3 regions of the Brevibacillus sp. AG162 genome follow, and region 1 is predicted to be linked to each of the others. Evidence: riboswitches for the same ligand, from Rfam matches in the RefSeq annotation. Region 1 holds a riboswitch; each other region holds the start of a gene.
The links. Region 1 has a riboswitch for lysine ahead of dapD (2,3,4,5-tetrahydropyridine-2,6-dicarboxylate N-acetyltransferase). Riboswitches for the same ligand answer to the same signal wherever they lie in the genome.
Positions count from the first base shown of each region.

Region 2: another riboswitch for lysine. It lies ahead of FB479_RS09485 (amino acid permease); the one in region 1 lies ahead of dapD (2,3,4,5-tetrahydropyridine-2,6-dicarboxylate N-acetyltransferase).
Region 3: another riboswitch for lysine. It lies ahead of FB479_RS06710 (aspartate kinase); the one in region 1 lies ahead of dapD (2,3,4,5-tetrahydropyridine-2,6-dicarboxylate N-acetyltransferase).

Region 1 covers NZ_VFNO01000001.1:247,776-251,056, reverse strand. The annotation lists gene FB479_RS01100 (aspartate aminotransferase family protein) at 1-1,188, opposite strand, end outside; gene dapD (2,3,4,5-tetrahydropyridine-2,6-dicarboxylate N-acetyltransferase) at 1,203-1,913, opposite strand; lysine riboswitch at 2,005-2,194, opposite strand; gene FB479_RS01090 (flavodoxin) at 2,334-2,774, shown strand; gene FB479_RS01085 (GNAT family N-acetyltransferase) at 2,843-3,281, shown strand, end outside.
Region 2 covers NZ_VFNO01000002.1:966,869-970,149, reverse strand. The annotation lists gene FB479_RS09485 (amino acid permease) at 158-1,606, opposite strand; lysine riboswitch at 1,720-1,905, opposite strand; gene FB479_RS09480 (DinB family protein) at 1,990-2,484, opposite strand; gene FB479_RS09475 (CGNR zinc finger domain-containing protein) at 2,653-3,210, shown strand; gene FB479_RS09470 (inositol monophosphatase family protein) at 3,242-3,281, opposite strand, start outside.
Region 3 covers NZ_VFNO01000002.1:394,448-397,728, reverse strand. The annotation lists gene uvrC (excinuclease ABC subunit UvrC) at 1-1,278, shown strand, start outside; lysine riboswitch at 1,381-1,568, shown strand; gene FB479_RS06710 (aspartate kinase) at 1,800-3,041, shown strand; gene FB479_RS06705 (YslB family protein) at 3,091-3,281, opposite strand, start outside.

The DNA.
Region 1 (3,281 bases):
TGCTGTTAGTTGCTCCTCAAACACGGCAAGGAAACGGTCCACATCAGCTTTTGTCAACGTCAGAGGCGGAAGCAGACGAACAATCGTTTTCTGCGTCACGTCAACGAGAATTCCTTCGTTAAGCAATGCTTGCTGCAAGTGACTTACCTCTTCCGGGGTGGAAGAGAGCGGAATTCCAACCATCAAGCCTTTTCCGCGAAGGGATTGCAGCTGATCTGGAAGACGCATCCGCAACGCTTCCAAGCCTGACCACAGATACGCAATTACTTCTTCTACGTGAGCAATGAAGGCTGGATCAAGCAATTCGTCCAACACGACATTCCCCAGGGCAGCAGACAGTGGTGATGGTGCGAACGTCGTTCCGTGATCCCCCGGTTTGAACTGGTTCATCAGCTTTGGGCCAGCGATGACTCCGCCAAGGGGAAGCCCTCCCCCTATGCCTTTGGCAAAAAGGATAAGGTCTGGCGTTACGCCTGCATGCTCATAAGCAAACAGCTTTCCTGTTCTGCCCATTCCTGTCTGGATTTCGTCCATGACAAAGAGCATGCCTTCTTGTTCACAGATGGCAGCTACCTCTCGCAAGAACGCTTCCGTTAGCGGCACCACACCGCCGGAACCCAAGACTGGCTCCATCAGGACTGCAGCGGGCCTTGCTTCCTGGCAAATCGCTCGCAATCCTTCCGTGTCCTCCACATCCAGTTCATAAACAGGAAAAGCTGGCTGAGGAAAGTCTTGATAGACATGAGCCTGCCTCGTCAAACGCACTGCTCCAAGTGTTCGTCCGTGAAAGCTGTTGCGTAAGACAACGATGCCTTCACGACCTGCTCCCTCATTCTTCGTCCATTTGTGAATCAGCTTGATCGCAGACTCTGTAGCCTCGGCACCAGAGTTGGTGAAAAACACTTTCCCACTGATGCTGTTCGCAACCAACCGCTCGGCCAAACGAATAGCCGGCTTGTTTAAAAATACATTGGAAATATGCAAGAAACGCTCTCCCTGCTCACGCAGAGCCTGTACAATGCGCGGATGAGAATGACCCAGAACGTTTACCGCGAGTCCGGTAAACAAGTCGAGATAGCTCTTTCCGTTCGTATCGTACAAGTAATTTCCTTCGCCTTTTTCTATGGCAATCGGAATTCTTTTGTAAGAAGAGACGATATATTGTTCATCGAGCGAACGCCAGTCCATGTACACTCTCTCCCTTACAGCTGACGTAGCTCCTGCTTGATCTCTGTCTTGGAACGAGTTTTTTCATCGATTTGCTTGATCACGCGTGCAGGCGTTCCCGCAACTACCACGTATGGAGGTACATCTTCAATCACGACAGCACCCGCTGCAACGACAGCACCTTTACCTACGCGTACGCCTTCCAGAATGACAGCATTTGCTCCGATGACAACATCATCCTCGACTACAACTGGCTGTGCAGATGGCGGCTCGATGACTCCCGCGATAACCGATCCCGCGCCGATGTGGCAGTTTTTCCCGATGGTTCCACGCCCACCTACGACAACATTCATGTCGATCATCGTGCCTTCACCGATAACTGCACCAATGTTAATGGAAGCACCCATCATGATGACCGCGTTGTTGCCGATTGTCACTTGGTCACGGATAATTGCGCCTGGCTCAATACGCGCTTGAATCCCTTTTGTGTCCAGCAATGGAATAGCGGAATTGCGGCGGTCGCTTTCTACTACATAATCTTCAATTTTTTCCGCGTTAGCAGCGAGTACTGGCTCAATCTCTTTCCACTCACCAAAAACAACACCAGTTGAGCCAGTAATGAAAGCTTTGGAGCTAGCACCGAAGTCGATTCCCTCCAGGTTCCCTTTCACATATACCTTCACTGGTGTTTTCTTTTCGCTTTTTTGAATAAACGCGATAATTTCGTTGGCATCCATCATGTTCATAGTTACATCCTCCTCAAAATAACAGCATGGTAAATCAAAAAAAGCAATGAGTGCATTCGCTATCTCATTGCTCTTGATACTACAGAAGCAAATCATAAATAGCGCTCCACAAAAAGACGAAAGGTCCCTTGTGACAGGATGTTCATTTTTCATGAGACACCCCAGCCTGTGCTACGTAGGGGCATAGCATAAGCTTCGGCGCTTTAGCCTTTCTTCCTTCTCCTACCCCCTGGCAGATTGCGAAAAGGCTTACTCTTCTTCGGCGCACCTCTATTTAGTGTACATTATTATAATTTTATTTAACTCTACCAAAATGAATGAGACGTGGCAATAAGAAAAAAGTTATTGACAACGATTCTCATTTTCATTATTTTATTTGTGAGAATGATACTCATTATCTAATTGGAGGTTTTACGTTTTATGAGCATTTTGATGGTATACGCGAGCATGACGGGGAATACACAGGAGATTGCTGAAGCAATTGCAGAAGGTATTCGTTCAACTGGTGCTGAGCTGGAGATAAAAGAAGTGATGGATGCAAACGCAAAAGAACTCGAAGCATACGACGGAATCTTGCTTGGCGCCTACACATGGGGCGATGGCGAACTGCCAGACGAATGCCTGGATTTTTATGAGGAAATGGACGATATTGACCTCAGCGGGAAAAAGGTTGTTGCTTTTGGCTCTTGCGACTCCGCTTACGAGCATGTTGGTGCAGCTGTTGATATTTTGCTGAAAAAAGCGAGTGAGCGTGGCGCGGAAACACCAATGGAAGGATTGAAAATCGAGCTTTCTCCTACTGCAAAAGAAGTGGAAACTTGCAAAGCATTTGGGGTATCGTTTGCTGAATTGCTCGGCTAATTGATGTTTCTCAAATACTCTGGCACATGATATACTATCAATCCAACTTTTTAAGGAGGATTGATCTCATGTCACTACATACGGACGAGATTCTCTTACGGCCTCTCCAACAACAAGACGCAGCCGAGCTCCTAGAGCTTCGGCTGCGCAATCATGACTTTCTCCAACCATTTGAACCGATCCGCCCCGCTTCTTTTTTGACCCTCCCAGGACAGCAAGAGCAGATTTCACAAGCTCAGAATGATTTTGAACATGGTACTGCCTATGCTTTCGGCGTATTCTCCCGAGAATCCGGAAAGATGATTGGCCGTGTAGCGCTTTCGAATGTCGCACGTGGTGCGTGGCAAAATGCAACGATTGGTTACTTCATGGATCAGGCGTGCAATGGCAAAGGCTATACGACATCAGCAGTAAATCTTGCCCTCCGCTTTGCTTTAACGGATGCTGGGCTGCATAGGGTACAAGCCGCTGTCATGCCTCGCAATCAAGCTTCCATTCGCGTCTTGG
Region 2 (3,281 bases), on a different contig from region 1:
TTATTAGATGACTGGGATGAGTTGTGAGAACGGAAGGAAACGGATCTCAATTGCTTCTTGTCTATACTATCGGCTATTTTTGGGCAGTTTTAAATATGCTGGCAAACATGAAAAAGGACTCCCGTTCAGATAACGGAAGTCCGTAATTTTTCTTCTATTATTTCGTGTATTCATCCATGCTGAAGTCTACTTGTTCAAGAGGGACGATCTTGGTCTTTTGCGTGATTTTATAAGCGAGCCAAATGATTAAGAAAAGTGGCAGGCCAATGTAAGAGACCAGGACGCCATACCAGTCGATTGTTCCACCCATGAATGCGGAGTAGTTTTGCCCCAAAATAACGATGCAGCAAATGATGAAAGCAAAAATCGGTCCAAACGGGAACCACTTTGCCCGATAAGGCAGTTCGCTTAAGTCACGGCCCTGAGCGATAAACGCTTTGCGGAAACGGTAGTGACTAATGGCAATTCCCAGCCAAGCGATGAAGCCTGACATACCGGACGCATTCAAAAGCCAGACATACACCTCGCCTTCCCCAAACAGAGAGGACAGAAAAGCAAGAGCGCCGATGAGCGCAGTCAAGATCAAAGCATTGATCGGTACGCCGTTACTTGTTACTTTTGCGAACCATTTTGGTGCTTTTCCTTCTTTCGCCAAGTTCCACAGCATGCGTGTAGAGGCGTACATGCCAGAGTTACCAGCAGACAATACAGACGTAAGAATAACGGCATTCATGACGGAGGCTGCAAAAGCAAAACCGGCATTTTCAAAAACAATCGTAAACGGACTGATTGCAATATCCGTAAGGTCGCCACTAATCAGATTTGGATTATCGTATGGAACCAACAACCCGATGATCAAAATAGCGAGGATGTAGAAGAGCAGAATGCGCCAAAAAATTTGACGGATGGCCTTTGGAATGTTGCGGGCAGGGTCTTCGCTCTCCCCAGCTGCGACACCAACGAGCTCTGTCCCTTGGAAAGAGAATCCGGCAATCATAAAGACACCGAGCAGGGCCATGAAGCCGCCATTGAATGGCGCGTCGCCTTTGGTGAAGTTTTGGAAGCCGACTGCTTGGCCGCCCATAATGCCAAAAATCATCAACACACCGACAATAATAAAGACGATAACCGTTACTACTTTAATCAAAGCAAACCAATATTCAGATTCTCCATAGGCTTTCACAGACAGGAGATTCAAGGCAAACAGCAATCCGAGGAATAAAGCGCTCCACAATATCGCTGGGGTATCCGGGAACCAATATTTCATAATGAGTGCGGAAGCTGACAGCTCGACGGCAATGGTAATGGCCCAGTTGTACCAATAGTTCCAGCCGAGAGCAAAGCCGAGAGATGGATCGACGAACCGTGTGGCATACGTCGAAAACGAACCGGACACAGGCATGAAGGCCGCCATTTCCCCCAAGCTGGTCATCAAGAAGTAAACCATGATACTAATAGCGAGATAGGCGACTAAAGCTCCACCTGGTCCGGCGGAATGGATCGAGCCTCCGCTGGCGAGAAACAATCCCGTCCCAATCGAGCCGCCGATGGCGATCATCGTCAGGTGTCGGGCTTTTAAACCACGTTGCAATTGATTCTGTGACATAAGCTGCTTGCACGACCTTTCTTGATTTTTGAGAAGGAAGGTCGGAAACGAAAAAACCGCCATAGCCAAAAAAATGGCATAGGGCGGTATCATCCAATCCCCACCAAGCCTTCACTGAAGATAGCTCACCACGTTTGCTTGGCATGCAAACGTGACAGTTCTGCCCCTTTCGAGTACAGCCCCAACCCAATCGCACAGAGACGCGATATGAGCTTCGGCGGATTTTCCTTACCTGGAGTCATTGATTTTCTCTGAATCTCGTACAGGATGATATAAAAGCCGCGACCTCTATCCTCACCGTGAAAGATGAGGATAACATGTATGAAATTATGTGATTCATTCACTATAAAGGATTGTTTGTGATTAATCAATGTGAAATTTTGTTATTCAAATGAGCGTCTGGCAGGCCAAGAGCCATGCAGCTTGCGAATTTGGACGATTTGTCCCGTATGAAACGCATCATGCAGGACGAGACTCATCACGGTTTGGTAGATGGGCGTATAGGTAGCCGTCTGATTTAAATCCTCGTCTGTCAGCAAGGAAAGCTTTTCATGAATGTGGCGATGGACGCTTTCCATTTGCAAAAGGGTAGCTTGCCAAGCGTTTTCATCATCTGGACCGCCGGATGGGATGAAGGTATCATCGTTCGTTTCAGCGGAGCCAGGAAATTCGGTGCCCAATAGACGATGCAGCAGGCGTTCTTTGTAATAAAGAAGGTGGCTGACGTTTTCCCAGATCGTGTTGGCTGCTTCTCCCACAGGGCGCCAGCTAGCCTCGGCAGCTGACACTCCGGAAAGCGCTTCTTTTAAGGGTGGATACCAGTCTTCCTTGTCATACGTACATTCCCATCCGTGCAAAAGCAATTCCTTCCGATTCATACGCTTCCTCCTCGTCTGTGAAACAGATTGATGAAACGCTATAATAGCAGTAAGAAATGAACTTGTAACCAGTTAATTAAATTACGATAGTTACAAATAGATATTACCATATCCTGTATAGTCATACAAGAGAGAAAAATGAAGGGTTTCGTCAGGAGAGATGATGACATGGACTGGCTTTGTATCGATTTTTTAAATAGTGATTGGCGTGATTGGCGCGGTTCTGGTCGTGCGGAAAATCGCTTGGAGAACCAGGAATGGCTGACATCCTTTTTGCAAACATACAATCTAACTGCTCCGTTGCCGATGAAGGAGGAGTGTGCCGCGTCTCTTTTGCGATTGCGCGAACGTTTGAGACGTATGCTGGAAGCCGTTGTCCGTGGAGACCGATTCCAAGAGGAGGACCTTGCGGAATTGAACAACACGTTGGCTCTCGCCCCTTTTCATATGCAGGTGTTGTATGTAGATGAGGAGGGCGGCTACAGGCAAAAGCATGTTAGCTCAACAGAGGGTTGGCCCCTCGTCATGGCACAAATTGCGGCTTCTTTCGCGGAGTTGCTTGCCCCGCAGCATCTGGAGCGAATCAAAATATGTGATAACGAGGATTGCCGCTGGGTGTTTTATGATGAAAGCCGCAACCGGGTGCGCCGCTGGTGTGATGACAAAATGTGCGGAAACTTGATGAAGGTGCGCCGTTTTCGTGAGCGGAAAAAGGAAAAAGGGTGATGCGCATAGGCTCACCCTTTTTATCTGTCTGTTAGGAAGCTGGGGTCAATTGGATCAGTTTAGGGTAGATG
Region 3 (3,281 bases), on a different contig from region 1:
GCGCCCTGTGTGTACGAGGTATCGGCAGAGGAAAATCAGCGTTTGGTGGACGAAATCAGCCGGTTCCTCGATGGTGGCCATGAGGAAATGAAGCAAACCCTTACGGAAAAAATGCTGCAAGCCGCAGAAAACATGGAGTTCGAGCGTGCAAAGGAATATCGCGATCAGATCAAGAGTATCGAAGCGGTGATGGAGAAGCAGAAGATCACGTTCACCGATACGGTAGACCGCGACATTATCGGGTTCGCTGTGGAAAAAGGCTGGATGTGCATTCAGGTGTTCTATATGCGAAAAGGGAAGATGATCGAGCGTCAGACGACTTCCTTTCCATACTATGGCAGCGAAACCGAAGACTTTATGTCATATGTGAGCCAGTTCTACTACGACAAGCAAAATGCGCTGCCAAAAGAAATTTTGCTCCCGCAAGAAAGTGAACCGGAATTGTTGAGTGAATGGCTGGGCATCAAAGTCCATGCTCCGAAAAGAGGCAAAAAGCATGAGCTCGTGAAGATGGCTTCCGAGAACGCCCGTATTGCTTTGCAGGAGAAGTTCGCGCTGATGTCCAAGGACGATGCTCGTACAGTCCAAGCGGTACACAATCTTGGTCACATTTTAGGGATTCCGGTTCCTCATCGAATTGAAGCGTTTGACAACTCCAACATTCAAGGAACCGAGCCTGTGTCTGCGATGATTGTGTTTACAGACGGCCGCCCTGACAAAAAGGAATACCGCAAATTCAAGATCAAAACCGTCGAGGGGCCAGATGATTACGGCTCCATGCGCGAAGTAGTTCGTCGTCGTTACTCTCGCCTGCTGAAAGAAAACCAGCCAATGCCTGACCTGATTGTGATCGATGGTGGGAAGGGCCAAATCAGTGCGGCTATGGACGTGCTGGAAAACGAGCTGGGCCTCTATATTCCCGTCTGTGGACTCGCGAAGGACGAGAAGCACCGCACCGCTCAGCTCATGTACGGAGATCCGCCAGAGCCTGTGAATCTTAGACGGGATAGCTATGAGTTTTATTTGTTGCAGCGCATCCAAGATGAAGTCCACCGTTTTGTTATTACATTCCACAGACAATCCCGGACGAAAACGATGCTCTCCTCGCAGTTGGATGAGATCCCGGGTATCGGTGAGAAGCGACGCAAGCTGTTGTTCTCTCATTTTGGCTCGTTGAAAAAAATGCGGGAGGCGACCGTCGAAGACTTCCGCCAATTAGGGATCGGCGACAAGCTGGCGAAAGAAATCATCACTCATTTGCGCAAGCTTGACACATAGCAAATGCAACTTTTTGAACGACCTCTAAAAAGGAATTGATCCATTTTTAGACTCATGTTATAATCCGATTCAAACAGAATAGTTAGCCTCACTTCCATTATGGAGTGAGGTAGAGGCGCGAAAACCAAGAGTACCACCCTGAGATCGGGTATCTGTGAAGGGAACGGGAAAGGGGAATTCGCCGAAGTGTGGAGGGAAACCCGCTTTTCTCCATGCTGGGTCTGCGTTGAACAAATGCAGGACTGTCATCTGCACAATGACCAATTGTCAGATGGAGAGCTATCTCACGGTGTGTCAATGTGAGTTTTGATGGTGATGACTGTCAATCTTCGTTGTCCGCGTGTATTGGGAGGGAGGAACCGGTATGTCGAAACAGTAGGCAGCGGCAGGTCTTATTCCTTGTCGGTGCCTTTTTTGTAAAATAAAAATGCAAGACTTTTCCTTATAGAGAGAATAGTGAAAAACCATACGATACGAGATAAATACCAACATTGGATATGAGAAAAAGGGAGAGAAGCCGCATGGGGTTGATCGTGCAGAAATATGGAGGCACCTCTGTAGGTACCATTGAGCGAATTTTACGAGTTGCGGATCGAATAATCAGCTACAAAGAGGAAGGGCATGATGTGGTAGTCGTTGTTTCTGCAATGGGGAAATCTACTGACGTGTTGGTAGACATGGCCAAGCAGATTAGCGCATACCCATCCGAGCGTGAAATGGATATGCTGCTGACCACGGGGGAGCAGGTATCGATCGCGCTTTTGTCGATGGCCTTGCATAGCAAAGGCTACGACGCTATTTCTCTAACGGGCTGGCAAGCTGGGATTACCACGGAGGCGATTCACGGAAGAGCACGGATCAAGCAAATTGATCCAGAGCGGATTCAATCGGAGCTCGGCCGTGGTCGTGTGGTGATCGTGGCAGGATTCCAAGGGATCAGTGACGAAGGTGAAATAACGACGCTCGGCCGCGGTGGATCGGATACATCTGCGGTTACACTCGCAGCGAGCTTGAACGCTGAGAAATGCGAAATCTTTACGGACGTGTCCGGGGTGTATACAGCTGATCCGCGAGTCGTTCCAGCTGCGAGCAAGCTGGATACGATCTCGTACGATGAGATGCTGGAGCTGGCGAACCTCGGTGCAGGGGTTCTTCATCCAAGGTCAGTAGAGGCTGCGAAAAAATACAAGGTAAGGCTGGTCGTCCGCTCGAGCTTTACTGCCGAAGATGGTACGTACGTTGAGGAGGTTGCCAACATGGAAACAGGAAGAGTAGTAAGTGGAGTTGCACACGATGAAGATGTTGCCAAAATCACGGTTGTCGGCATGCCTGCAAAGGTCGGGACGCTCTCCCGTCTGTTCAATACGCTGGCAGACAATCAGGTGAACGTGGATATCATTATCCAAAGCTCCTATGATGCGTCTGTTACGAACATTTCTTTTACCGTTGCAGCGGATGACCTGAAAAAAGCACTGGATACGTTGGACAGAAACAAAAACGAGCTTGGCTTTGAAAAAATCGATTTCGAGGAAGGCTTGACCAAGGTATCAATTGTTGGCTCAGGCATGATCAACAATCCAGGGGTAGCTGCCGAAATGTTCCGCGTCCTGGCAGAAAAAGAAATTTCTATTAAAATGGTATCTACGTCTGATATTAAGGTTTCTTGCGTCATTCCAGCAGCCTTGACAGAGCTGGCTGTTCGCAGCCTTCATTCGGCATATGGTCTGGATGTCGAGGAAACCGCGATCGTGCACGGAGTATAAAATATGGATGCTCCCTCTCCCTTTGTTATAGGTAGAGGGGGCATTTTCTTCATGACGCCACTTGTACAGTTATACGTATGTTTGAGGGGCTTTCCATTTCGATTTTGCTGAACGCTTCTCTTTCTTTCCACTGCTCAATCATACCTGCGATGATCCCGGCCTCAAAAGAAAGACTGCATCCTAGTCTTTCTATAGACTGATAGCTAAAAATAGAATGGATGAGTGAATAAACGATAGTTT